Regions from separate parts of the Nocardia sp. NPDC050712 genome, predicted to be linked through region 2. Evidence: riboswitches for the same ligand, from Rfam matches in the RefSeq annotation. Region 2 holds a riboswitch; each other region holds the start of a gene.
The links. A riboswitch is a leader RNA that binds a small molecule or an ion and turns the genes downstream of it on or off. The one in region 2 is predicted to bind S-adenosylmethionine.
Positions count from the first base shown of each region.

Region 1: another riboswitch for S-adenosylmethionine. It lies ahead of AB0H76_RS22720 (rhodanese-like domain-containing protein); the one in region 2 lies ahead of AB0H76_RS26305 (aminotransferase class V-fold PLP-dependent enzyme).
Region 3: another riboswitch for S-adenosylmethionine. It lies ahead of AB0H76_RS36440 (homoserine O-acetyltransferase); the one in region 2 lies ahead of AB0H76_RS26305 (aminotransferase class V-fold PLP-dependent enzyme).

Region 1 is NZ_JBFAHT010000003.1:474,782-482,165, forward strand. Features, by position in the region: gene fgd (glucose-6-phosphate dehydrogenase (coenzyme-F420)) at 1-244, shown strand, start outside; gene AB0H76_RS22710 (hypothetical protein) at 398-694, shown strand; gene AB0H76_RS22715 (O-succinylhomoserine sulfhydrylase) at 703-1,917, opposite strand; gene AB0H76_RS22720 (rhodanese-like domain-containing protein) at 1,943-2,359, opposite strand; SAM riboswitch class IV at 2,375-2,490, opposite strand; gene AB0H76_RS22725 (hypothetical protein) at 2,542-2,994, opposite strand; gene AB0H76_RS22730 (FAD-dependent oxidoreductase) at 3,242-4,630, shown strand; gene AB0H76_RS22735 (amidohydrolase family protein) at 4,684-5,541, shown strand; gene AB0H76_RS22740 (NUDIX domain-containing protein) at 5,545-6,018, opposite strand; gene AB0H76_RS22745 (helix-turn-helix transcriptional regulator) at 6,002-6,679, opposite strand; gene AB0H76_RS22750 (hypothetical protein) at 6,815-7,090, shown strand; gene AB0H76_RS22755 (hypothetical protein) at 7,099-7,384, shown strand, end outside.
Region 2 is NZ_JBFAHT010000003.1:1,270,700-1,278,083, reverse strand. Features, by position in the region: gene AB0H76_RS26315 (Pls/PosA family non-ribosomal peptide synthetase) at 1-1,908, opposite strand, end outside; gene AB0H76_RS26310 (LysE family translocator) at 2,064-2,702, opposite strand; SAM riboswitch class IV at 2,828-2,942, shown strand; gene AB0H76_RS26305 (aminotransferase class V-fold PLP-dependent enzyme) at 2,990-4,303, shown strand; gene AB0H76_RS26300 (TetR/AcrR family transcriptional regulator) at 4,408-5,049, shown strand; gene AB0H76_RS26295 (lipase family protein) at 5,139-6,539, shown strand; gene AB0H76_RS26290 (MerR family transcriptional regulator) at 6,547-6,903, opposite strand; gene AB0H76_RS26285 (alkene reductase) at 6,969-7,384, shown strand, end outside.
Region 3 is NZ_JBFAHT010000006.1:191,415-198,798, forward strand. Features, by position in the region: gene AB0H76_RS36410 (MFS transporter) at 1-65, opposite strand, end outside; gene AB0H76_RS36415 (tRNA (cytidine(34)-2'-O)-methyltransferase) at 210-674, opposite strand; gene AB0H76_RS36420 (carboxymuconolactone decarboxylase family protein) at 705-1,250, opposite strand; gene AB0H76_RS36425 (RidA family protein) at 1,345-1,749, shown strand; gene AB0H76_RS36430 (DUF3017 domain-containing protein) at 1,844-2,089, shown strand; gene AB0H76_RS36435 (hypothetical protein) at 2,521-2,835, shown strand; gene AB0H76_RS36440 (homoserine O-acetyltransferase) at 2,837-3,973, opposite strand; SAM riboswitch class IV at 4,049-4,159, opposite strand; gene AB0H76_RS36445 (TetR/AcrR family transcriptional regulator) at 4,260-4,967, opposite strand; gene AB0H76_RS36450 (MFS transporter) at 5,116-6,618, shown strand; gene AB0H76_RS36455 (NADP-dependent isocitrate dehydrogenase) at 6,906-7,384, shown strand, end outside.

The DNA.
Region 1 (7,384 bases), 800 kb from region 2:
GGAGCAGAAGCACTCCATCACCGATCCGATCGAGATGGAGACCGCCGCCGACGAACTGCCGATCGAGCAGATCGCCAAGCGCTGGATCGTGGCCAGCGACCCGGACCAGGCCGTCGACCTGATCAAGCCGTACCTGGACGCGGGCCTGAACCACCTGGTCTTCCACGCCCCCGGGCACGACCAGCGCCGCTTCCTGGACCTGTTCCAGCGCGACCTGGCCCCGCGCCTGCGCGCCCTCGCCTAGGTCCCCCGGCCAGAAGTTATCCACACCCCCCGACTTATCCACATTCGGAGCCTCGGGGGGTGTTTTCTGTCCTGGGAACGGCCAAGATCGGCGGAGAAGTCAGCGCCTCGGGGCTGTTCCGCTTGTACGATCAGGGAAAGGAATCTCGACATCATGGCCGACCTCGAAGACCGCGTAGCAACCCTGGAGTCGCAAATGGAAATCCAAGGCGCTAGAGATTCCGCGACCCTGACCGTGGTCTCCGGCAAACTGGTGAAGCTGGATCGTCGGCTCGGCCGCGTCCAGGAGGCTGTCACGAATCTCGCGCTGAAGCACGAGGAGTTGGCCGCCACCGTTGAACAACTCGGCACCACCGTCGAGCAACTCGGCACCACCGTCGAGCAAGGCTTCGAACGCGTCGATACCAAACTCGACGAGGTCCTGCGGCGGTTGCCGCCGCCGCAGGAGTAGCCAGCCGGTCAGCTGAGGGCGTGGTCCAAATCGTCGAGGAGGTCTTCGACGTCTTCGAGGCCGATGGAGATGCGGACTACGCCGTCGGTGAGGCCGATGGTGGCGCGGCCTTCGGGGCCCATGGCGCGGTGGGTGGTGGTGGCGGGGTGGGTGATCAGGGTTTTGGCGTCGCCGAGGTTGTTGGAGATGTCGACGATGCGCAGGCGGTTCAGTACTTCGAAGGCGCGCTTCTTGGCTTCGTCGGCGGGTGCGTTCAGTTCGAAGGTGACGACGGTGCCGCCCGCGCTCATCTGGCTCTTGGCCAGGTCGAACTGCGGGTGTGATTCGAGGTACGGGAAGCGCACCCAGTTCACGGACTTGTTGTCCTCCAGGAACTTCGCGACGCGCAGGGCCGAGGCGGCCGAGTGGTTCACTCGCAGCGGCATCGTTTCCAGGCCCTTGAGCAGGGTCCAGGCGTTGAACGGGCTCAGCGCGGGGCCGGTGTGGCGCATCAGGTTCTTCACCGGGCCGTCGATGTAGTCCTGCGGGCCGAGGATGGCGCCGCCGAGCACCCGGCCCTGCCCGTCGATGTGCTTGGTGCCCGAGTAGACGAGCACGTCGGCGCCGAGCTCGAAGCCGCGCTGCAGCAGCGGAGTGGCGAAGACGTTGTCCAGCACCACCTTCGCGCCCGCGGCGTGCGCGAGCTCGGTGACGCGGCGCACGTCGACCAGGGTCTGCATGGGGTTGGCTGGTGTCTCGAAGAACACCGCCTGGGTCGGCACCGACAGCGCCTGCTCCCACTGGTCCAGGTCGTCGCCGTCGACGAAGACGGTCTCCACGCCCCAGCGCGGCAGGATCTCGTTGCACACCACGAAACAGGACCCGAACAGGCTGCGCGCGGCCACCAGTCGATCCCCGGCGCCCAGCAGCGCGCCGAGCGCGGTGAACACCGCGGACATGCCGCTGGCCGTCGCGAAGCAGGCTTCGGCGCCGTCGAGCAGCCGCATCCGCTCCTCGAACATGGCCACCGTCGGGTTGCCGTAGCGGGAGTAGACGAAGTGCTCGATCTCGCCGGTGAAGGAGGCCTCGGCCGCCTCGGCGCTCTCGTAGACGAAGCCGGAGCTCAGGTACAGCGCCTCGGAGGTTTCCTCGAAACCGCTGCGCCGCAGGCCACCGCGCACGCCGAGGGTTGCCGGGCCGACGCCCTCGGGCAGCGGCTTGTCGAACGCGCCACCGGTGATCATGACTGCTCCTTCACAGAAGTCGGGCTCACGACTGCTTCCACGGCAACCCGCGGGCGCGCCAGCCGGAGCCGCCGCGGTGACCGTCCGCGTCGAGCGGGCCTTCGAAGCCCTCGTCCACGTTGTAGGCCGGCGCGATGCCGAGCTGGGTGGCCACCGTCGCGGCGTGCGCGGAGCGCTGACCGGAGCGGCACAGGAACACCACGGGTGCTTCCGGCGCGCGGCCGTCGAGGGCCTTGCTCAGCTGGTCGGCGAAGGCTTGATTGCGCGTGCCGGTGCCGTCGACCCATTCGATGAGCACGGTGGGGCGCTCGATCGCGGTGGTGTCGGGGACGCCGACGAAGCGCCATTCGGCTTCGGTGCGCACGTCGATCAGCACGGCTTCGGGGTTGTCGCGCAACAGGTCCCACGCTTGCTGCGGGGTGATGTCACCGGCGTAAGTCATGTCGATCCTCCTGAGAATCCGCACTTGCCGCATCGGGGTTCGGATGCGTGCCAGGTCGTCACCCGGAGCACCCCACCGCGGAGGAGGGTTGCCGACCAGCGAGCCGGGGCTTGGCGCTGGTGCTCATGACCTGGACTGAGATTGCCTGGACAGGGGCCGGGCTGTCAAACACCGAAATCGGGTCAGTTGCAGACCAGCCATTTGCCGTCGGTCCGGACCAGATTCCAGGTTTCGGTGGTCTCTTTGCCGTCGGCCTCGGTGGTGACGGTGGCCTTGGCGCGGTCCCCGTTCACGGTCTGCCCCTCGATCCTGGCGAGTTCCACCGACTTTCGGCCGCCGGCCCCGAACTGGGCGCCCAGCGGGGTTTTGGCCTCGTCGAATCCGGTGCACGCGGTGCCCGGCGCGGGCACCGCGTCGCTCTGCGCGCGGCCGCCGACGTAATTGCTGACGGCCGCGGAGATCCGGTCGGCTTCTGTGACATTTTTCTCAGCCGGGGACAGCAGCCCGCCCGCGAACACCGCGACCAGCACAATCGCGGCGAAGATCGCCGCGGCGATGAACGGGGTCATCGATCGCTTGTCGGTCTGGTCGACCAGGATCGGCTCGTCCTCTGGCGTGGGCTGCTGCTCGGTCATGGTGTCGATGATTCCTTATGCCTGGTGGACGGCACCCGTGCAGGCGGCCGAGGGCGTCCCGATAGAATCGCGAGACCGTGGTCGGCCGCCATCACCATGTGGCAGTGCGGCACGGAGCGACCTGGGGGCTTTGCAGTTACGAGCCAGCAGCACCAGCCGCATCGTCAGGGGCAACCGCAGCGGCCGCTCGACTTAGCCTAGGCTAAGAAGGACGCCATTATTTTTCGACCGAAGGTGCGCGTAAGAGATGACCGAACAGAGTGCAGCCACTCGCCCGCTCCGCATCGCGATCGTGGGCGCAGGACCGGCCGGTATCTACGCCGCCGACGCGTTGATGAAATCCGACGCCGAGGTGAGCATCGACCTGTATGAGCGCATGCCCGCGCCGTTCGGTCTGATCCGCTACGGCGTCGCGCCGGACCATCCGCGCATCAAGGGCATCATCACCGCCCTGCACAAGGTGCTCGACAAGGAGCAGGTGCGCCTGCTCGGCAATATCGACTACGGCACCGACATCACCCTGGACGACCTGCGGCGCTTCTACGACGCGGTGATCTTCTCCACCGGCGCGAACGCCGACCGCGCGCTCGACATCCCGGGCATCGATCTGGACGGCTCCTACGGCGCCGCCGACTTCGTCTCCTGGTACGACGGCCACCCGGACGTGCCGCGCGAATGGCCGCTGCACGCGGAGAAGGTCGCGGTGCTCGGCGTCGGCAACGTCGCCCTCGATGTCGCGCGCGTGCTCGCCAAGACCGGCGACGAACTGCTGCCGACCGAGATCCCGCCGAACGTCTACAACGGCCTCAAGGAGAACAAGGCCGTCGAGGTGCACGTCTTCGGCCGCCGCGGCCCGGCGCAGGCCAAGTTCACGCCGCTGGAGCTGCGCGAACTGGACCACTCGCCGACCATCGAGGTCATCGTCGACCCCGAGGACATCGACTACGACGCCGGTTCCGAGGCCGCGCGCCGCCACTCCAAGCAGGTCGACATGGTCGCCAACACCTTGGAGCAGTGGGCGATTCGCGATCAGGGCACCCGCCCGCACAAGCTGTTCCTGCACTTCTTCGAGTCGCCGTCCGAGGTGCTCGGCGCGGACGGCAAGGTCGTCGGCCTGCGCACCGAGCGCACCCAGCTCGACGGCACCGGAAACGTCAAGGGCACCGGCACCTTCCGCGAGTGGGACGTGCAGTCGATCTACCGCGCGGTGGGTTACCTCTCGCAGAACATCAACAACCTGCCCTTCGACGAGCAGGCCGGCACCGTGCCGAACGAGGCCGGCCGCGTGCTGGCCGACGAGGACGCCGACGGTCCCGCCCGCTACCTGCCGGCCACCTATGTCACCGGCTGGATCAAGCGCGGCCCGGTCGGCCTGATCGGCCACACCAAGGGCGACGCCAACGAGACCGTGGCCTGCCTGCTCGACGACAGCACGAACTTCACCCCGGCCCCGGAGCCGGAACTGGACGCCGTCACCACCTTCCTGGAGGGCAAGGGCATCCCGTTCACCACCTGGCAGGGCTGGTACCGCCTGGACGCGCACGAGCGCGCCCTGGGCGAGCCGGAGGGCCGCGAGCGGGTCAAGGTTGTCGAGCGCGAGGACATGTTGCGCGCCAGCGAACCCAACAAGGTGTAGTTCTTGGTCCTGCGACGGCAGCGAAAACTCGCTAACTGAGGCATTCTGTACAAGTGTTCGATGCCCATGTCCACATCATCGATCCGCGGTTCCCGCTGATCGAGAACGAGGGCTACCTGCCCGACCCCTACACCATCGCCGATTATCGAAAGCGCATGGCGCGCTTCGATGTCGGCGGTGGCGCGGTGGTCAGCGCGTCCTTCCAGGGCACCGACCAGACCTGGATGAAGGCGGCCCTGGCCGAGCTCGGCCCGGGCTGGGTCGGCGTGACGACGCTGAACCTGGAGACCTCCGACGCCGACATCGTCGAATTGGATCGAATCGGCGTGCGCGCCTTGCGTTTCAATCTCAAGCGCGCCGCCGCCGACATCACCGGCATGACCCTGCAGGCGCTGCGGGCGCACGATCTGGTCGGCTGGCATGTCGAGGTCTATATCGACGGTTCGATGCTGGCCTCGCTGCAACCGGTGATCTCCAAGCTGCCCGCGCTGTCCATCGACCATCTCGGCATGTCCGAGGAGAGCCTGCCGTATCTGCTGGATCTGGTGGATCGCGGCGCCCGGGTCAAGGCCACCGGTTTCGGCCGGGTGTCGATGCACGTCGCCGACACCATCCGCCGCATCCACGCGGTGAACCCGCGCGCCCTGATGTTCGGCTCCGATCTGCCGGGTACCCGCGCCGGTCGCCCCTTCCAGGACCCCGACGTCGACCTGATCTGCGACGTCGTCGGCACCGACATGTTCGCCGTCCTGGAGGACAACGCCCGCGAGTTCTACCGCCTGCCCTCGCACGCCCGCTCGGCCCTGCCGCCGCTCCCCCGCACCGAGCAGCCCACCCTGCCCCTGCACCGCGACCAGCTCCCCCGCCTGGACCCCAACGCCACGCTCCCGCTCCCCATCATCGAGCGCTAGGAATCAGCCCAGATACGGATGTGCACGACCTGCGGCGTGATGCCCTAGGCGTAATCGCACTGTGTCGTGCACGGGCAATTCTTCCAGTTCGTCCAGCTGGATGAACCGGACCTCGGTCGACTCCGAGCTGACCTCTAATTGGCCGGCACAGACCCGGCCATAGAAGGTGATGTTGAATTCCTGACGGACTTCACCGTCGGCGTATTCGATGATGTGCTCCGGATCGGTATAGATGCCGAGCAGCCCGGTGATCTCGATGTCCAGTCCGGTCTCCTCTCTCGTTTCCCGAATCACGCACTCTTCGAGCGTTTCCCCGATCTCCATGACACCGCCCGGGAACGACCAATTGCCCGAGTCGCTGCGGCGCTGCATGAGAACAGCACCCCACTCATCCACGACCAGGGCGGATCCACCCGGAACGAGACTGTTCGCCCTGGGGGCCGTCGGATCTCGGTAGTAGTCACGCCGTTTTCCCATGAGTAACCCCTTGCTGATAGGGAGCCACACTGCCCCAAAGTTGCTCAACCTGGTCTGCGAACGACGAAAAGATGCCGTGCGAGGAAAGTCGCCGTAGATGAAAAGCCGTGTGCTGGTATCCACGGGCGCGAATGAGGTACGGGGTGACGATCATCTGATCGTCGAACCGAAACACCGAGTTGTAGAGGTGAACAGAATGCAATCCGACCTGACAGCCGGAGACGCTGTCCAGCTCACCCAACATGCTGAGAGCGTTCTGGATTCGACCGGCAAGCGTGCCGTTCATCTGCTCCAGGGCATCGCGCTCAGCGACGTGTGCGCTGTCGGGATCGGCAAATGCCAAACGAACTTGGGCACCGTTCCGACATTTTTGAGCGATGATCTCCGCGGCGTCAGGGAGCAGCTCGAAGACGAACGGATATGCATACCCGACGATGTCTATCTTCTCTTTCGCGCCGGCCGCAAGGTCGGGGCGGGTCTGCGGCCACAACGCCTCCTCGGACTCGTTCAATACCCGCGCCACTTCGAGTCTCGTCCGTCGGTGCGGAACGCGCCCAGCACGCCAACGATTCACTGTCTTCACGTCTACGCCGACGGCGGCGGCAAGCATCGCGGAGTCCAGTTGTGCACGCAGCATTGCCGATTCGAGGCGCTGGCTCATACCGCAACACTACGAGACAAACGCGGGACGTTTTGGGGATTCACGGTGTCCGTAGAAACGTCCCCTGCGCAGTTCAAGCGTCCAAAGCTTGGTCATAGCGTCATTGCAGTCCAACAACGAAAGCAGGGAGCGGCAATGGCGATCACCTTTACCCGGGCCAAGGTGCTCGCCGCGCTGGCGGCCCTCGAGCCGACGGAGACCCTCACGGTCGAACAGCTGGGCGCGAAAACAGGTTTCGCCAAAGGAACGATCCGACAGGGCCTGCAAGAGAGTGCGTACGAGGGCTTCGCGGCTCTTGTGCACCAGCACCCGCCGCGCTGGAGATTGACCCGAGAGGGCAGATGCCTAATGCATACGAGCGGGCTCCGGGACTTGATTCCCGCCATACCCGACAGCGGCGCAGTGCTGTGATGGCCCGGGTGACCGCGATCGGGTTTCTGCGCCGGGACATTTCGGGCATCTCACAAGGCTGGGATGAGACTCAGATGCGGAGTCTCGCGAAGCGACTCGGGTATGACCTGGCAAAGATCGTAGTGTTCGGCTCAGCGACGCACGACCCATTGGGGCGGTTACTCGGTGTCATCCACCGAACCGACGCGGTTGCCATATTCGTGCCGAAGGCAACGCATTTCGATGATGCCGACATACCGGCCGCGCTCGTCCGGGTGTGCGACGTGATCACCGTGACACCAGAGGCGACCTACG
Region 2 (7,384 bases):
GCCGACGATGGCGAGCCAGGTCAGCCATTGCAGGCCGGTGAGCGTGGTCAGCGGGATGGTGGCCAGGACCTGGAAGGTCTGGGCGCTCAGCGGCGTCGGGCGCACGAGGCGTTCGTCGACGGCCTCGACCGGGGCGCTCGCGTCCAGGAAGTCGGCCAGCGCGCCGAGGCGCGGATGGTCGTACAGATCGGCGACCGCGACGTGCGGATAGCGCTCGCGCAAGGCCGCCACCAGCTGGGCGGCCGCGAGCGAGCCGCCGCCGAGATCGAAGAAGTCGGTGCCCGGTCCGGTGGCCTCCGCGCCGAGGAGCGAATCCCACAGTCCCGCGACCCACTGCGCCGTCGGGGACAGTCCGGTGTCGGCGTCCGGGTCCTTGTGCTTGGGCAGCGGCCAGGGCAGCGCGTCGCGGTCGACCTTGCCGGAGGTGCGGGTGGGCAGTTCCGCGACGACAGCGAGCCGGGGCACCAGTGGCGCCGGAAGTTGTTCGGCTAGTATCGCTCTGGCTCCGGCCTGGTCGAAATCGTCGCCGGGGCCGGTCAGATAGCCGACCAGGATCTTGTTGCCCGCCTTGGTGGTTCGGATCGCGGCCGCGGCGCCGGTGACACCCGGCAGGTGCTGCAACGCGTTGTCGATCTCGCCGAGTTCGATCCGGCGGCCGCCCAGCTTGATCTGGTCGTCGGCGCGGCCGAGGAAGACCAGACCCTCCCGGTCGTTGCGCACCAGATCGCCGCTGCGGTACGCCCGCTCCCAGCCGACCGAGGCCAGCGGCGCGTATTTCTCGGCATCCTTGGCGGGGTCGAGGTACCGGGCCAAGCCGATACCGCCGATGACGAGCTCGCCGGATTCGCCCTCCCCCACCGGATTACCGGCCGCGTCGACGACGGTGAGGTCCCAGCCGTCGAGCGGGAGACCGATCCGGACCGGCCAGGTGCCGTCGAGCAGCGCCGCGCAGGCGACCACGGTGGCCTCGGTCGGCCCGTAGGTGTTCCACACCTCCCGGACCGAGTCGACGTCTCCCGAACTGCTGTTTCCGGCGAGCTTTTCCGCGAGTTCGGGCGGGACCGCCTCGCCGCCGAAGATGAGCAGCCGGACCGAGTCCAGCGCCTCGGCCGGCCAGGTGGCGGCCAGGGTCGGCACGGTGGAGACGATGCTGATCTCCCGGCGCACCAGCCACGGCCCCAGATCCGCGCCGGTCCGCACCAGCGCGCGCGGCGCGGGCACCAGGCAGGCGCCGTGCCGCCAGGCCAGCCACATCTCCTCGCAGGAGGCGTCGAAGGCCACCGAGAGCCCCGCCAGTACCCGGTCGCCGGGGCCGATCGGCGCGTCGCGCAGGAACAGCCGGGCCTCGGCGTCGACGAACGCGGCGGCGTTGCGATGGGTCACCGCAACACCTTTCGGCGTACCGGTGGACCCGGAGGTGAAGATGATCCAGGCGTCGTCGTCGGGTGCCGGGAGTTCGGTGGATTCCACTGCCGCGTCGGCTGTTTCGACTCCGGTGCGCTCCACACCGGCCGCCGTGACGATCGCGCTGACCCGCGCCTCGCCGAAGACCAGGCGGGCCCGCTCGTCCGGATCGTCGGCGTCGACCGGGACGTAGGCGGCGCCCGCGTGCAGCACCGCGAGAATGGTGACGTAGAGATCGCTGCTCCCCGAGGGCATCCGCACCCCGACCCGGTCCCCCGCCCGGACACCCGCGGCGGCCAGCCGACCGACCACGGTATCGACCTCGGCCAGCAGTTCGGCGTACCCGAGCACCGTCGTGCCGTCATCGAGGGCGGGCGCGTCGGGGTAGGTGTCCGCGGTCGCGGCGAGAATATCGACCAGGGTCCGGGCCGGCGGGGCAAGGGTGCCGCGCAGCAAAGGATTCGATAGCTCCTCGGCTACCGCATCGACCTCCGGCTGGAGCATCCGCCCTGCCCACCTCTCATAGACCGATCCCGGCCCATACCGAGACGGCGGAAATACTGCACGACCAGGGTTACCAGTGGGCAAACACCACGGTGACCAACTGTCCACGGTACCTGCGGTACCTGCGAATTTCCCGTCGCCGAACCGCGGCAGCGTTACGCGGCCGAAGCGGCGGTGCCGATCCCGAGCGTGGCGAGAATTCCCGCCGAGGCCTGCTCGAGCCGCTCCCGGATCACCGGCCGCCGCAGCAGCGCCACCGCCCGCGAAGCGAGCAGCGCGACCAGCACCATTTCGATCGCGGCGATGGCGGATTCGATGGCGCCGAGCGCCAAGGTGTTGGCGAAGCTGACCTCGGACAGGAACTGCGGCAGTACCGCCAGGTAGAACAACCCGACCTTCGGGTTGAACAGGCAGGAGATCACGCCCGCGGCGAACGCCGAGCGAACCGAGGCGGCCGCCGCCGGGCGGGCCGGGGTGTCCGCCGGTTCCGCGGCGGCCGCCCGGCGCTGCTTCCGCAGGTCGATCAGGGCGCGAATTCCCAAGTACAGCAAGTAGATTCCGCCGACCACCTTCAACAGCCGATAGGCCGTGGCGGACTGCTCCAGCAGCGCGGCGACACCGGCGGCCACGACCACCGCCCACACCATTCCGCCCAGCGCCGACCCCATCGCCGCCGCGATCCCCGGTCGGGCATCGGCGATCGAGTAGCGCAGCACCAGGAAGGTGTCCGGACCGGGCGTGAGGGACAGCAGGATGCACAGGCCGACGAAGCTGAGCAGGAGTGAAGGTGTCACCCCTCCATGGGAACGCATCCGGAACAAGTTCGCAAGTTTATTCTTTTCACTGCATTTTCATGCAGCCGCGACTAGCGGGAAATGGCGGTTGACAGGCCGCCGGTGCGTCTGACAATCTCGGTTCAGGTCATGAGTACCAGCACTAAGCCCCGGCTAGCTGGTCGGCAACCCTCCTCCGCGGTGGGGTGCTCCGGGTGACGACCAGGCTGTTCGTCCAGATGGGCGCGGCAAGCGCGGACTCGACCGATCTCACGATTGCGGGTCCCTGAACCGACGGGATTTACGTGATGACTGCTGTGGCCACCCAGATCTGCGCCCCCCTCGCCCGAGTATCCGGCGACGATCTCCAGGTGCCGCTCGTGCAGGGCGGAACCACCACCTACGCCAACTTCGACTACGCCGCCAGCGCGCCGGCTCTGGCCCAGGTCACCGACCGGGTGCAGGAGCTGCTGCCGTTCTACGCGAGCGTGCACCGCGGCGCCGGCTACGCCTCGCGCATCTCCACCGAGCGCTACGAAGCGGCCCGCGGTTCGGTCACCCGCTTCCTCGACGCCGCCGACGACCAGGTCGTCGTGTTCACCCGCAACACCACCGATTCGCTGAACCTGCTGGCCGGCTGCGTCCCCGGCGACACCGTCGTCCTCGACATCGAGCACCACGCCAACTTCCTGCCGTGGACCAAGAACGGCCGCCGCGTCGTGCGCGCCGCCGACACCGTCGAGGAGACCATCCGCCTGGTCGTCGCCGAATTGTGCAGCAAGCCCGCCGCGCTGCTGGCGGTCACCGGCGCCTCCAACGTCACCGGGGAGGTGCTGCCGCTGGAACGCCTCGCCCTGATCGCGCACCAGTGCGGCGCCCGCATCCTGGTCGACGCCGCGCAGCTGGCGCCGCATCGCCGGATCAGCCTGCGCGACACCGGCATCGACTACCTGGCTTTCTCCGGCCACAAGCTCTACGCGCCGTTCGGCGCCGGCGTGCTGGTCGGCCGGCGGGACTGGCTCGATCAGGCCGAACCGTATCTGGCCGGCGGCGGCGCGGTCCGCGAGGTCACCACCGCGGGGGCGCAGTGGGCGCCCGCCCCGCAGCGGCACGAGGCCGGCTCGCCCAACGTGCTCGGCGTCGCCGCCCTCGCGGCCGCCTGTGACGCCCTGTGTCAGATCGACCCGCAGACCCTCATCTCGCACGAACACGAACTCGCCGAACGCCTCCGCACCGGCCTGTCCGCCCTCCCCGGCGTCCGCCAGCTGCGGCTGTGGGCCGACAGCCCCGACATCGTCGGCATCGTCGCCTTCACCCTGGACGGCTTCGCCCCCGGCGAGGTCGCCGCCTACCTCTCCGCCGAGCACGGCATCGGCGTCCGCGACGGCCGCTTCTGCGCCCACCCGCTGCTGGCCCGCCTCGGCTTGGAAGGCGCGCTGCGCGCCAGCGTCGGCCTCGGCACCAGCTCCGCGGACGTCGATCGGCTGATCCAGGCCGTCGCCACGCTCGTCGAGCACGGCCCGTCCTGGAAGTACGCCAAGACCGACGGCCTGTGGAACCCCACCCCTGAAACCCGCGACTTCTCCGATCCGAGCGCCGGCGCGGCCGCCTGCCTCGACTGACCTCCGCAAGGCGGGTGCGGGCCGGGAAACCTGCCCGCACCTGCCTTTTCGGTTGCGGCCACCGATCGGGAACCGCGCCGCGGCGGGCACTACGCTGGGCGGCGATGGGTACGCCGCAGACCAGACACAGCTACTCCGGACAATCGGTCCTGGAGCGCCGCGCCGAGCGCCGCGCCTTGTTCGTAGACGCGGCGCTGACGGTGTTCGCCGATCGGTCGTACGCGAAAAGCTCTGTGACAGAGATCTGCTCGACCGCGGGCCTGTCCCGGCGCCAGTTCTACGAGGAGTACTCGAGCCGCGAAGATCTCCTGATGGCCGCCTACGACGCGGCCCATCAGGCGGCCCGGGACGCCGTCGCGGCGGCGCTGGCCGACACCACCGGCGGTTCGGCCCGCGAACTGGTCACCGTGGGCCTGACCGCGTATCTGGACGCGATGGTCAGCGATATCCGCCGGGCCAAGGTCGCCTACGTCGAGGTGGTCGGCGTCAGCGAACGCGTCGAACAGCACCGGCTCGGCGTGCGCGACGAGTGGGCCAACACCATCGAGGCCATCGCCTCCAACGTGCCCGAGGTGCGCGCTCCGGCCTGCGGCTGGCCGACCGCCATGGCCGGCTTCATCGGCGCGCTCAACGGCGCGGCCCATCACTGGAGCATGGACGAGCAGCGGCCGCCGGTGCGTGCCCTGGTCGAGATGCTGTCGACGCTGCTGTTCGCCTTGCTGATCCCCAGCACATCCGAGGGGTAATTGCGATCCCGGTCACGTTCGTGCGATAGTGACGCGCAACATTGAGACGCAGGTGTCTCAATGCGGGGAACAAGGGATGTGGGTCGAAGATGACCATCTGGAAATCACACGCGCTGCGTCGTACCGCAGCCCTGGCCGCCGGCGTGCTCGCGGTATTGGCCACTACGACAACCGCCGTCGCCGAACCGGCGCCGGCCCAGCCGGCCATTCAGGCGCCGGCCCCGATACCGCTGCCGCCGGAATTCGACGCCGCCTTCTACAACCCGCCCGCGGACGTGGTCGCCGCCACCGACCCCGGCGGGCTCATCGCGGTCCGGCAGGTCAACGTCGCGAACGCGGGGATCATCCCGCTCAATGTCGACGCCTGGCAGGTGTCCTACCGCTCCAACAACACCGCCGGACAACCGATTCCGGCCGTGGCCACCATGCTCAAGCCGCGCGGCGTCGCCCCCGAACCCCGCAAACTGCTGTCGGTGCAGATCGCCGAGGACTCGCTCGCCGGGTACTGCGCGCCGTCCTACGCGCTGCAATTCCTCTCGGCCGCCACCTTCGCCGGCCAGATCGTGGCGCCCGCCGAATTCCTCTTCGCGCAGGCCGCGCTGCAACAGGGCTGGGCCGTCGTCATCCCCGACCACCAGGGCCCGAACTCGGCCTACGCCGCCGGCCCGCTCGCCGGGCGCATCACCCTCGACGGCATCCGCGCCGCCACCGCGTTCGAACCGCTCGGCGTCGGCGCGCAGGCCCCGGTCGGCATGTACGGCTACTCCGGTGGCGCCCTGGCCACCCAGCACGCCGCCGAACTGAAGCAGAGCTACGCGCCCGACCTCAACATCGTCGCCTCCGCCAGCGGCGGCAACGGCCCCGACCTGGGCGCCGCGCTCGAGATGGCCAACGGGCAGGCCACCGCCGCGCTGGTCTTGGCCGCGGTGATCGGATTGACCCGCGAATACCCGTATTTCGCCGAGTACATCGACCGCAATATCGACCCGCTCGGCCGGGCGCTCATCACCGCCAAAGGCCCGCTGTGCGTGCAATATCAGTCGATGCTGCTGCCCTTCGTCGACCTGAAGGGCCTGCTGTGGTCCACCGCGGGTGACCCGATGCGCAATCCGGCAGTACAGCGCGTCGTGGAGGAAACCCGGCTCGGCAAGACCGTCCCCGATATGCCGATGTTCATCTGGCACTCCCGCTGGGACGAGATCCTGCCGCTGGGCGCGGCCAACACCATGGTCGACAGCTACTGCACCGACCCCAGCGCCCAGGTCCAGTACACCCGCGACTGGGCCAGTGAGCACATCGTCGCCGAGGTCAGCGGTGGTCCCGCCGCCCTGCTCTGGCTGCGCGATCGGCTGAACGGCGTGCCCGCCCAATCCGGTTGCAGCACCAGCGATGTCAGCTCGATGGCTGCCGCGCCCGGCGTGCTGCCCTACGCCGGCACGATGCTCGGCGAGACCGTACTGGCGCTGTTCGGCAAGCCGATCGGCTCCTGAGGACGCCTCAGACGGCGGCCCGCCCGATGACCTCATCGAGCACCTCGCGCGAGCGCAGCAGATCGCGGATCTTGCGATCGATGCGCTCGCGTTCGGTGCGCAGCTCGTCCACCAGTTCCGGTGTGGCGAACTCGTTGGCGCCGCCGTCTACGTCGCGCATGCAGGGCAGGATCTGCACGATCTTCTTGCTGGACAGCCCCGCCGCGAACAGTTCTTGAATGTGCACGACCCGGTCCACGGCGGGCTCGGGATAGTCGCGGTGGCCGCCCGGTGTGCGCCCGGAGACCAGCAATCCCTGCTCCTCGTAGTAGCGCAGCGACCGTTCACTGACCCCGGTGCGCTCGGCCAACTCCCCGATTCGCATCCGCCACCTGGCCTTTCACATTCGGACTTGATCCTCACATTGATGTCAAGTTTTACCGTACCCACATGACGAACACAGCAGCACCCACCAGCCTCTTCGACACCGCCCGCCTCGGGGCCCTCGAACTCCCCAATCGCCTGGTGATGGCGCCGATGTCACGCAACCGCGCCACGGCCGACGGCACCCCCACCGACCTGATGGCCACCTACTACGCCCAGCGCGCCGGCGCCGGCCTGATCATCGCCGAGGCCGCGACACCGAACCTGGTCGGCAAGACCTTCGCCGGCATCCCCGCCATCTACACCGCCGCGCACATCGCCGGCTGGCGGCGCGTCACCGACGCGGTGCACGCCGAAGGCGGCCGGATCTTCCTGCAACTACAGCACGGCGGCCGAATCGGCCACCCCGACAACACAGGCCACACCCCGATCGCTCCCTCGCCGATCCCGCTGCCCGGCACCATCCACACCGCCGACGGCGC
Region 3 (7,384 bases), on a different contig from region 2:
AGCAAACCCATGGACACGAACTCGGTGGTGCCGATCCCGAATCCGCCCAGCGCGAGCGCCAGCATGGCGGGAACGTGCCAGGTCGTCCGCTCGGCCTCGGGCGGAGCGGTGGCTGCGGTCGGCGTAGTCACACAGGGGTCAACTACTCGGCCGCCGGATTCGCTCCCCGGCTGCCCGGTGAGCTTGCCCACGTGTTGCCCCGAGCGGGACTAGACGCCCTCCGGAAAGCCGATCTGCCGCCACGCCTCGTAGACCGCAACGGCGGCGGCGTTCGAGAGATTCATCGAACGCCGGCCCGGCAGCATCGGGATGCGCAACTGCGCGGTGAGCAGCGGATCGTCGAGCACCTCGGCAGGCAGGCCGGTGGGTTCGGTGCCGAACAGCAGCACGTCACCGATGCGGTACTCGACATCGGTGTAGTGCGTGGCGGCCTGGGTGGTGAACGCGAAAACCCGCTCGGGCCGCAGCGCCGCCCACGCCGCCGCCAGGCTCGGATGCACCGTCACCGAGGCCAGATCGTGGTAATCCAGCCCGGCCCGGCGCAGCTTGGCCTCGGACAGATCGAATCCGAGCGGTTCGATCAGATGCAGTTCGCACCCGGTTCCCGCGACCATGCGGATCGCGTTGCCGGTGTTCCCCGGAATCGCGGGCTCATGAAACATCACTCGGAACACCCGGCCAGTCAACCAGGGCCGGATCCGGTTCTACTGCGCGGGCCGCTCCGGCAGCGCGCAGACCCCGCCCTCACCCATCCCGGTGGGACGCACGCCCAAGCCCTGGTTGATCCGGGCGCGCTGGTTCTCCCAGGCGATGGCGGCGGCCAGCTCGGCGAGCTGGGCCTTGGACAGGTGTGCGCGCAGCGCCGCGCGCGGTTCGTCCAGACCGATGGCCGGGGTGGCGGTCATGGCTTCGGCGAAGGTGAGGACGAGGCGCTCCAGCTCGCTGTAGGCGGTACTGGTCCGGTAGCGCGGCAGGTCGGCGATCTGCTGCTCGGTCAGCCCCGCCGAGCGCCCCAGCGCGGAGCCGATGTCGAGGCAGAACTCGCAGTTGATCAGACCCGCCACCTTCAGCTCCGCGAGTTCCTTGAGCTTCGGGTCCAGCCGGTTGCTGAAGATCAGCATGGTCTCGTACACCGCGACCGCGATGCCGATCAGCGGCCGCCGCAGCAACCAGCCGGGCAGATCGGACCGGTTCCGCTTGGCCTGCCGGAACGCGCTGGCGTAGTGCCGGATTCGCGTGAGTGCGCGCATCTACCTGTACCCCCATGTACTCGGTTTCGGTTTCCTCACCGTACGCCCGAACTACAGACGGTAGTAGCACCTGTGACCCGATAGGCTTTCGATCATGGCAAGCACAGCGCACAATCCGGCCGGATCCGGCCCGCCCGCACCGGGTTTCGCCCACGCGACGGTCGCCACCGGCAGCCGCATCGTGCATCTGTCGGGGCAGATCGGCGTCGACGAATCCGGTCAGGTGGTGCCCGGCGGTCTCGCCGCCCAGACCACCCAGGCGCTGATCAACCTCGGGCGTGCGCTCGAGGCGGCGGGCGGAAAAGCGGAGGACCTGGTGAGTGTCCGCTTCTACGTAGTGGACTGGGACCCCTCGAAATTCGAAGCGCTCGGCGCGGCGGGCGCCGCGGCCCGCGAGCACTACCAATTCCCGGAAACCACCGTCACCCTGGTCGGCGTGGCCGCGCTGTTCACCCCGGAACATCTCATCGAGATCGAAGGCGTCGCGGTCCTCGACTAGAGCGGTCTGCAAGAATCGGGGCGTGAGCGACATCGACTCCGCTGAACGGCACCCCAGCGGCACGGGCGGGCAATTCCTGCGCGTGCACCTGCCGATGGTGCTGGTGGCCGTGGTCGTCGCGGTGGCCGTGGTGTTCGTGGCCGGGGATCGCTGGCGCCGCGGCGCGTTCTTCTTCGGTGGCGCCACCCTGCTGGCGGCCGCGCTACGCCTGGCCCTGCCGACGGCGCGGGTCGGCTTGCTCGCGGTGCGCAGCAAGCCCTTCGACGTCGCCGCGCTGACGCTGCTGGGCTCGGCCATCCTGTTCATCGCCGCCACCATCAGCAGCCTCGGCGTGCAGTAGCGCGGCCACCGCGTCTACTCCGCTGAATTTCCCCCCGGTCCAGCGCTGGACCGCGTGCCGGGCCCGTGCCCGCTGCGGCGGCAGGCACGACGGCATCCCGTGGAAGCGGTGCACGCAAACCCCGCGCGAACCACGAGCCAGCGGATTCGTCACGCGCACAGCGCATCCCACGCTGCCGCCGGGAATGCGGCACCCGCGCACCGAACTCGGGCACAGCCTGCGGGTCCCGAGCCCGGGACCACCCGATTCGCCGGGACCAATATCAACCGCAGCCCGGCGGCGCGCCGCGCGGCAGTGAAATGACCTCCGAAGGTCAGTTGAGAGGCATCGCTGCGGCGACCATGCGGCGTATGGTCGAGCAATAGCCTGAAAGGGTGCCGTCCAGGACCTCGGCGGCCGGTCCAAGCACCGACCCAGCGTAGGGAGACGGCATGCCAGGCAACTTCGATGGCATCGACTGCGGGCTTTTTCCGCTGTGGACCGTCGCCGCCTACGTCCAGGGCAACGGCGCCGTTCCGGTCGGCACGGCCAGCGCCCGGGACCTGGCCATGGCGGCCGGCCTGGTGTGCGCGTATCTCCCTGTCCCCCAAACGGATTTCGCGGGCTACTACCTGATCGCCACGCGCAGCGATTCCTACGACGGCTACTTCACCAACGGCGCGGCGACCCACCGGTGGACCAGCACGGCCTCGCACGAAATGGACGGCTGGGCCGCCGGACCGTGGAGCGAACTCGAAACCACCTGAGCTAGCGGTGGTCCCGTGCCAGCCGCATGGTCTCGATCAGCAGCTTGGACACCGCGGCCGCCTCGGTGAGGAACCCGTCGTGCCCGTCGCGGGAGTGCACGACCTCGAGCCGCGCGCAGCCGGGCAGACCGTCGGCCAGCTCCTGCTGGGTGCGCAGCGGGTAGAGCCGATCGGAGTCGACGCCGCCGACCACGCACGGGACCGGCGTGGCGGCCAGCGCGGCCGCGATGCCGCCGCGCCCGCGGCCGACATCGTGCCGGTTCATCGCCTCGGTGAGCAGCACATAGGTGGCGGGATCGAAACGGCCGCACAGCTTTTCGGCCTGGTGCCCCAGGTAGCTCTGCACCGCGTACCGGCCGCCGCGCCACGGATCCTCGGCGCCCTGGGCGCTGTTCTCGAAGCGGTGGTCCAGTTCGCCTTCGGTGCGATAGGTCAGATGCGCGATGCGCCGCGCCAGGCCCATGCCGGTCATCGGCGCGCGGCCGGTGCCGTGATAATTCCCGCCCTGCCAATCCGGGTCGGCGGTGATGGCGGCGATCTGAGTGGTCTGGGTGCCGATCTGATCGGCGGTGGCGCGGGCGCCGACCGCGAGCACGAGCGCCGCGGCGACCCGGTCGGGGGCGGTGATCATCCATTCCAGCACCCGCATGCCGCCCATCGAACCGCCGACGACGGCGGCCAGGCGGTCGACGCCGAGCAGCTCCATCAGGGCGATCTCCGCGGTCACCTGATCGCGGATGGAGATCTCGGGAAACCGCGCGCCCCAGGGCTTTCCGTCCGGGGCGGGCGAGGACGGGCCGGTGCTGCCCTTGCAGCCGCCGAGCACGTTGGTGGCGATGACACACCACTCGTCGGTGTCGATCGGCGCGCCGGGGCCGACCATGCCGTCCCACCAGCCCGGTAGCCGGTGCAGCGAATCGGGAGCGCCGATCACGTGCGAATCACCGGTCAGGGCGTGCTCGACCAGCACCACGTTGTCCAGCGTGGGCGATAGCTCACCCCAGCGCTGCACCGCGAGATGCACATCGGGGACCACCGCGCCGTTCTCCAGGCGGACGTCCCCGATCGGGATCGTGCCCAGCCGGCCGTCCGGTGTGGGTAGCAGGCAGCGGGCGCTCGGTTCGGTCTCCACGGTCACGCCGTCGAGCCGTTCGCGCCGGCATACGCGGCAATGTGGCGGTTAACTTTTGCACACATCTGGGGGACCTCCTGAACAGCGCGCTTGCTCTCGTCTTTCGAAAGCCGGGTCATCACCCGGAGCACCCCACCGCTGCTGGAGGGTTGCCGACCAGCGAGCCGGGGCTTCGCGCTGGCACTCATGACCTAACGAACATGGTAGCTGGCGGGCGGTCAACGATTGAAATCACGTCGAGGAGATCACTGCCCGAATCGTTCGAATCGCCGAAAACGCGCCGGTGAGCGGCCTACTCGACGGTCGGGACGCAACAGAGCCGGCGCAGTTCCGCGAAGGCGCCGAGCACGGTCTTACGGGTGGCGCACGCCGCCGCTTCCGGCTCCCCGGACAGGATCAGTTCTTGGTCCTCGGCGAAGGCGATGTGGCACATCATCTGCCAGGTAGCGACGGCCAGGCGCACGGTGAGCGAGCCGGGTTCGATATCCAGGCGCTCGGCCAGCGCCTGCCCGAGCGGTTCGGACTTGCGGTCGTGGAATTCCATCGCCCGGGTGCTGACCGCCGGGCTGCTGGCCGCGATCCGCTGCATCTTCTGGAATCGGCGCAGCGAGATGGGCTCGGTCGCGTCCGCGCGCGCACCGGCCTCGACCATGTCCAGGAAGGCGTCGCAGAGGGCCTGTAGCGGGTTGCCGATCGTCGGCTGCGCGCGCAGCCGGGCGGCGACCGCCTGCCCGAAATCCTCGACCGGGCCGAGGATGATGTCCTCTTTGATCTCGAAGTACCGGTTCACGGTGCGCGGCGAGACGTCCGCCGCGTCGGCGATCTGCTCGACGGTGGTCGCCTCGAAGCCGTGCGCGTCGCACAACTCCAGCGCTACTTCGATGATCCGGGTCCGGGTCTGCTGCTTCTTGCGCTCCCGCAGACCGGTGGGCACTGCCCTGCCACCGCCCCGCACCGGTTCGGGATCGGCGGCGGCGTTGCCGGTCGATGAGTCGAGCATGCCGCCATGCTAACTCAGTTCATTCCACGTCCTGTCGGAATGAGTCAAATGTCGCACTGCGACATTTTTCCCTTGACGCCAAAAGTCGCACGATGCCAGGATCGTCCGCGTACTTCTGAAAAGCCAGGCCCAGACAAGGGAGAATCCCGTGACCCAATCCGCGCCGACGGTGGACGTCTCCGACGTCCCCGAGAAGCAAGGCAGCTCGGCCCGGTGGTGGGCACTGGGCGTGATCGCCCTGGCCCAGCTGATGGTGGTGCTCGACGCCACCATCGTCACCATCGCCCTGCCCTTCGCACAACGTGATCTGCACATCAGCGACGGCAACACCCAGTGGGTGCTGACCGCCTACACCCTGATCTTCGGCGGCCTGCTGCTGCTCGGCGGGCGCCTCGCCGACTACCTCGGCCGCCGCAAGATCTTCATGATCGGCCTGGTCGGCTTCGCCGCCGCCTCCGCGCTGGCCGGCCTGGCGCAGACCGGCGCGCAGCTGTTCGCCGGTCGCGGGCTACAGGGCGCGTTCGCCGCGCTGCTGGCCCCGGCGGCGCTGTCGCTGCTGTCGGTGACCTTCACCGAGACCAAGGAGCGTGCCCGCGCGTTCGCGGTGTTCGCCGGCATCTCGGCGGGCGGCGCGGCGATCGGCCTGATCGCCGGTGGCGCGCTCACCGAATACGCCTCGTGGCGCTGGACCCTGCTGGTCAACACCCCGATCGCGATCCTGGCCCTGGTCGGCGCCTTCGTCTTCGTGCTCAAGGACGTGCCGCTGCCCCGCACCGGCGGCTACGACGTGCCCGGCGCGATCACCGTCACCCTCGGCCTGATCGGCATCGTCTACGGCTTCAGCCGCGCCGCCGAGCACGGCTGGACCGATGCCAGCACCCTGGGCCTGCTGATCGCCGGCGTGGCCCTGCTCGCGGCGTTCGTCTTCATCGAAGCGCGGACCGCCAACCCGCTGCTGCCGTTGCGCATCCCCGGTGAGATCAACCGCGGCGGCGCGTTGCTGGCGGCGCTGCTCATCCCGATCGCCATGTTCGCGATGTTCCTGTTCCTGAGCTTCTACCTGCAGAACGTGCTCGGGTACACGCCGCTGAAGGCCGGTGTCGCGTTCCTGGCGTTCCCCGCCGGTATCGCCATCTCCGCGGGCGCCACCAGTGCCCTGCTGCCGAAGTTCGGTCCGCGCCCGCTGATGATCGTCGGCGCCGCGCTGGGCGTGCTCGGCCTGCTGCTACTGGCACAGCTCAGCTACGGCGACAGCTTCGCCACCAGCGTGCTGCCCGCGCAGTTCCTGATCGCGCTCGGCATGGGCCCGCTGTTCGTCGGCATGCAGGCCGTCGCGCTGCACCAGGTGGACGAAGCGGACTCCGGCGTGGCCAGCGCGCTGCTGAACGCGGCCCAGCAGGTCGGCGGCGCGGTCGGCACCGCCCTGCTCACCACCATCTCGGTACAGGCGGCCAAGGACTACGTGGCGGCCAACCCGGGCATCGACAACCTGGTCGCCAAGGCCTCGATCCACTCCTACGACGTCGCCTTCTACGTCGGCGCGGGCTTCTTCGCGGTCGCCATCCCGATCATCGCGTTCATGATCCGGGACAAGCCGGAGAACCTGATCGAGGGCGCCGAGGACGGCGTCAAGATTCCGGCCCACGTCTGATTCCGGCAATACGGTCCGCGTATCGCGAGCGACTCGCGATACGCGGACCTTGCCATTCTCAAATAATGGACAAAAGTACTAATGAGTAACTTTCGTCACCATTCTCACTCAGGGGTACTGGCGCACAGTGAGGTCGTTAGCAGCAGTACGCTTGTCTTGTTTGACCACATGACCCGCCGACCACGCGGGGCATATACGTTGTCTGTTGGAACAGCTGGCGCCCGCTCACAAGCGTGTTCGCCTGGCCGTGCAATGAGGGCACCATCCTTAGGAGGACACGCAGAACTATGTCCAAAAAGATCAAGGTTGAAGGCACCGTCGTAGAACTCGACGGCGACGAGATGACCCGGATCATCTGGCAGTTCATCAAGGACAAGCTGATCCATCCGTATCTCGACGTGAACCTCGAGTACTACGACCTCGGCATCGAGTACCGGGACAAGACAGACGACCAGGTCACCATCGACGCCGCCAACGCCATCAAGCAGCACGGCGTCGGTGTGAAGTGCGCGACCATCACCCCCGATGAGGCGCGCGTCGAGGAATTCGGGCTGAAGAAGATGTGGCGGTCGCCCAACGGCACCATCCGCAACATCCTCGGCGGCACCATTTTCCGGGCCCCGATCATCATTTCCAACGTGCCCCGGCTGGTACCCGGCTGGACGAAGCCGATCATCATCGGCCGGCACGCTTTCGGCGACCAGTACCGCGCCACCGACTTCAAGGTGCACCAGGCCGGCACTGTCACGCTGACCTTCACCCCGGA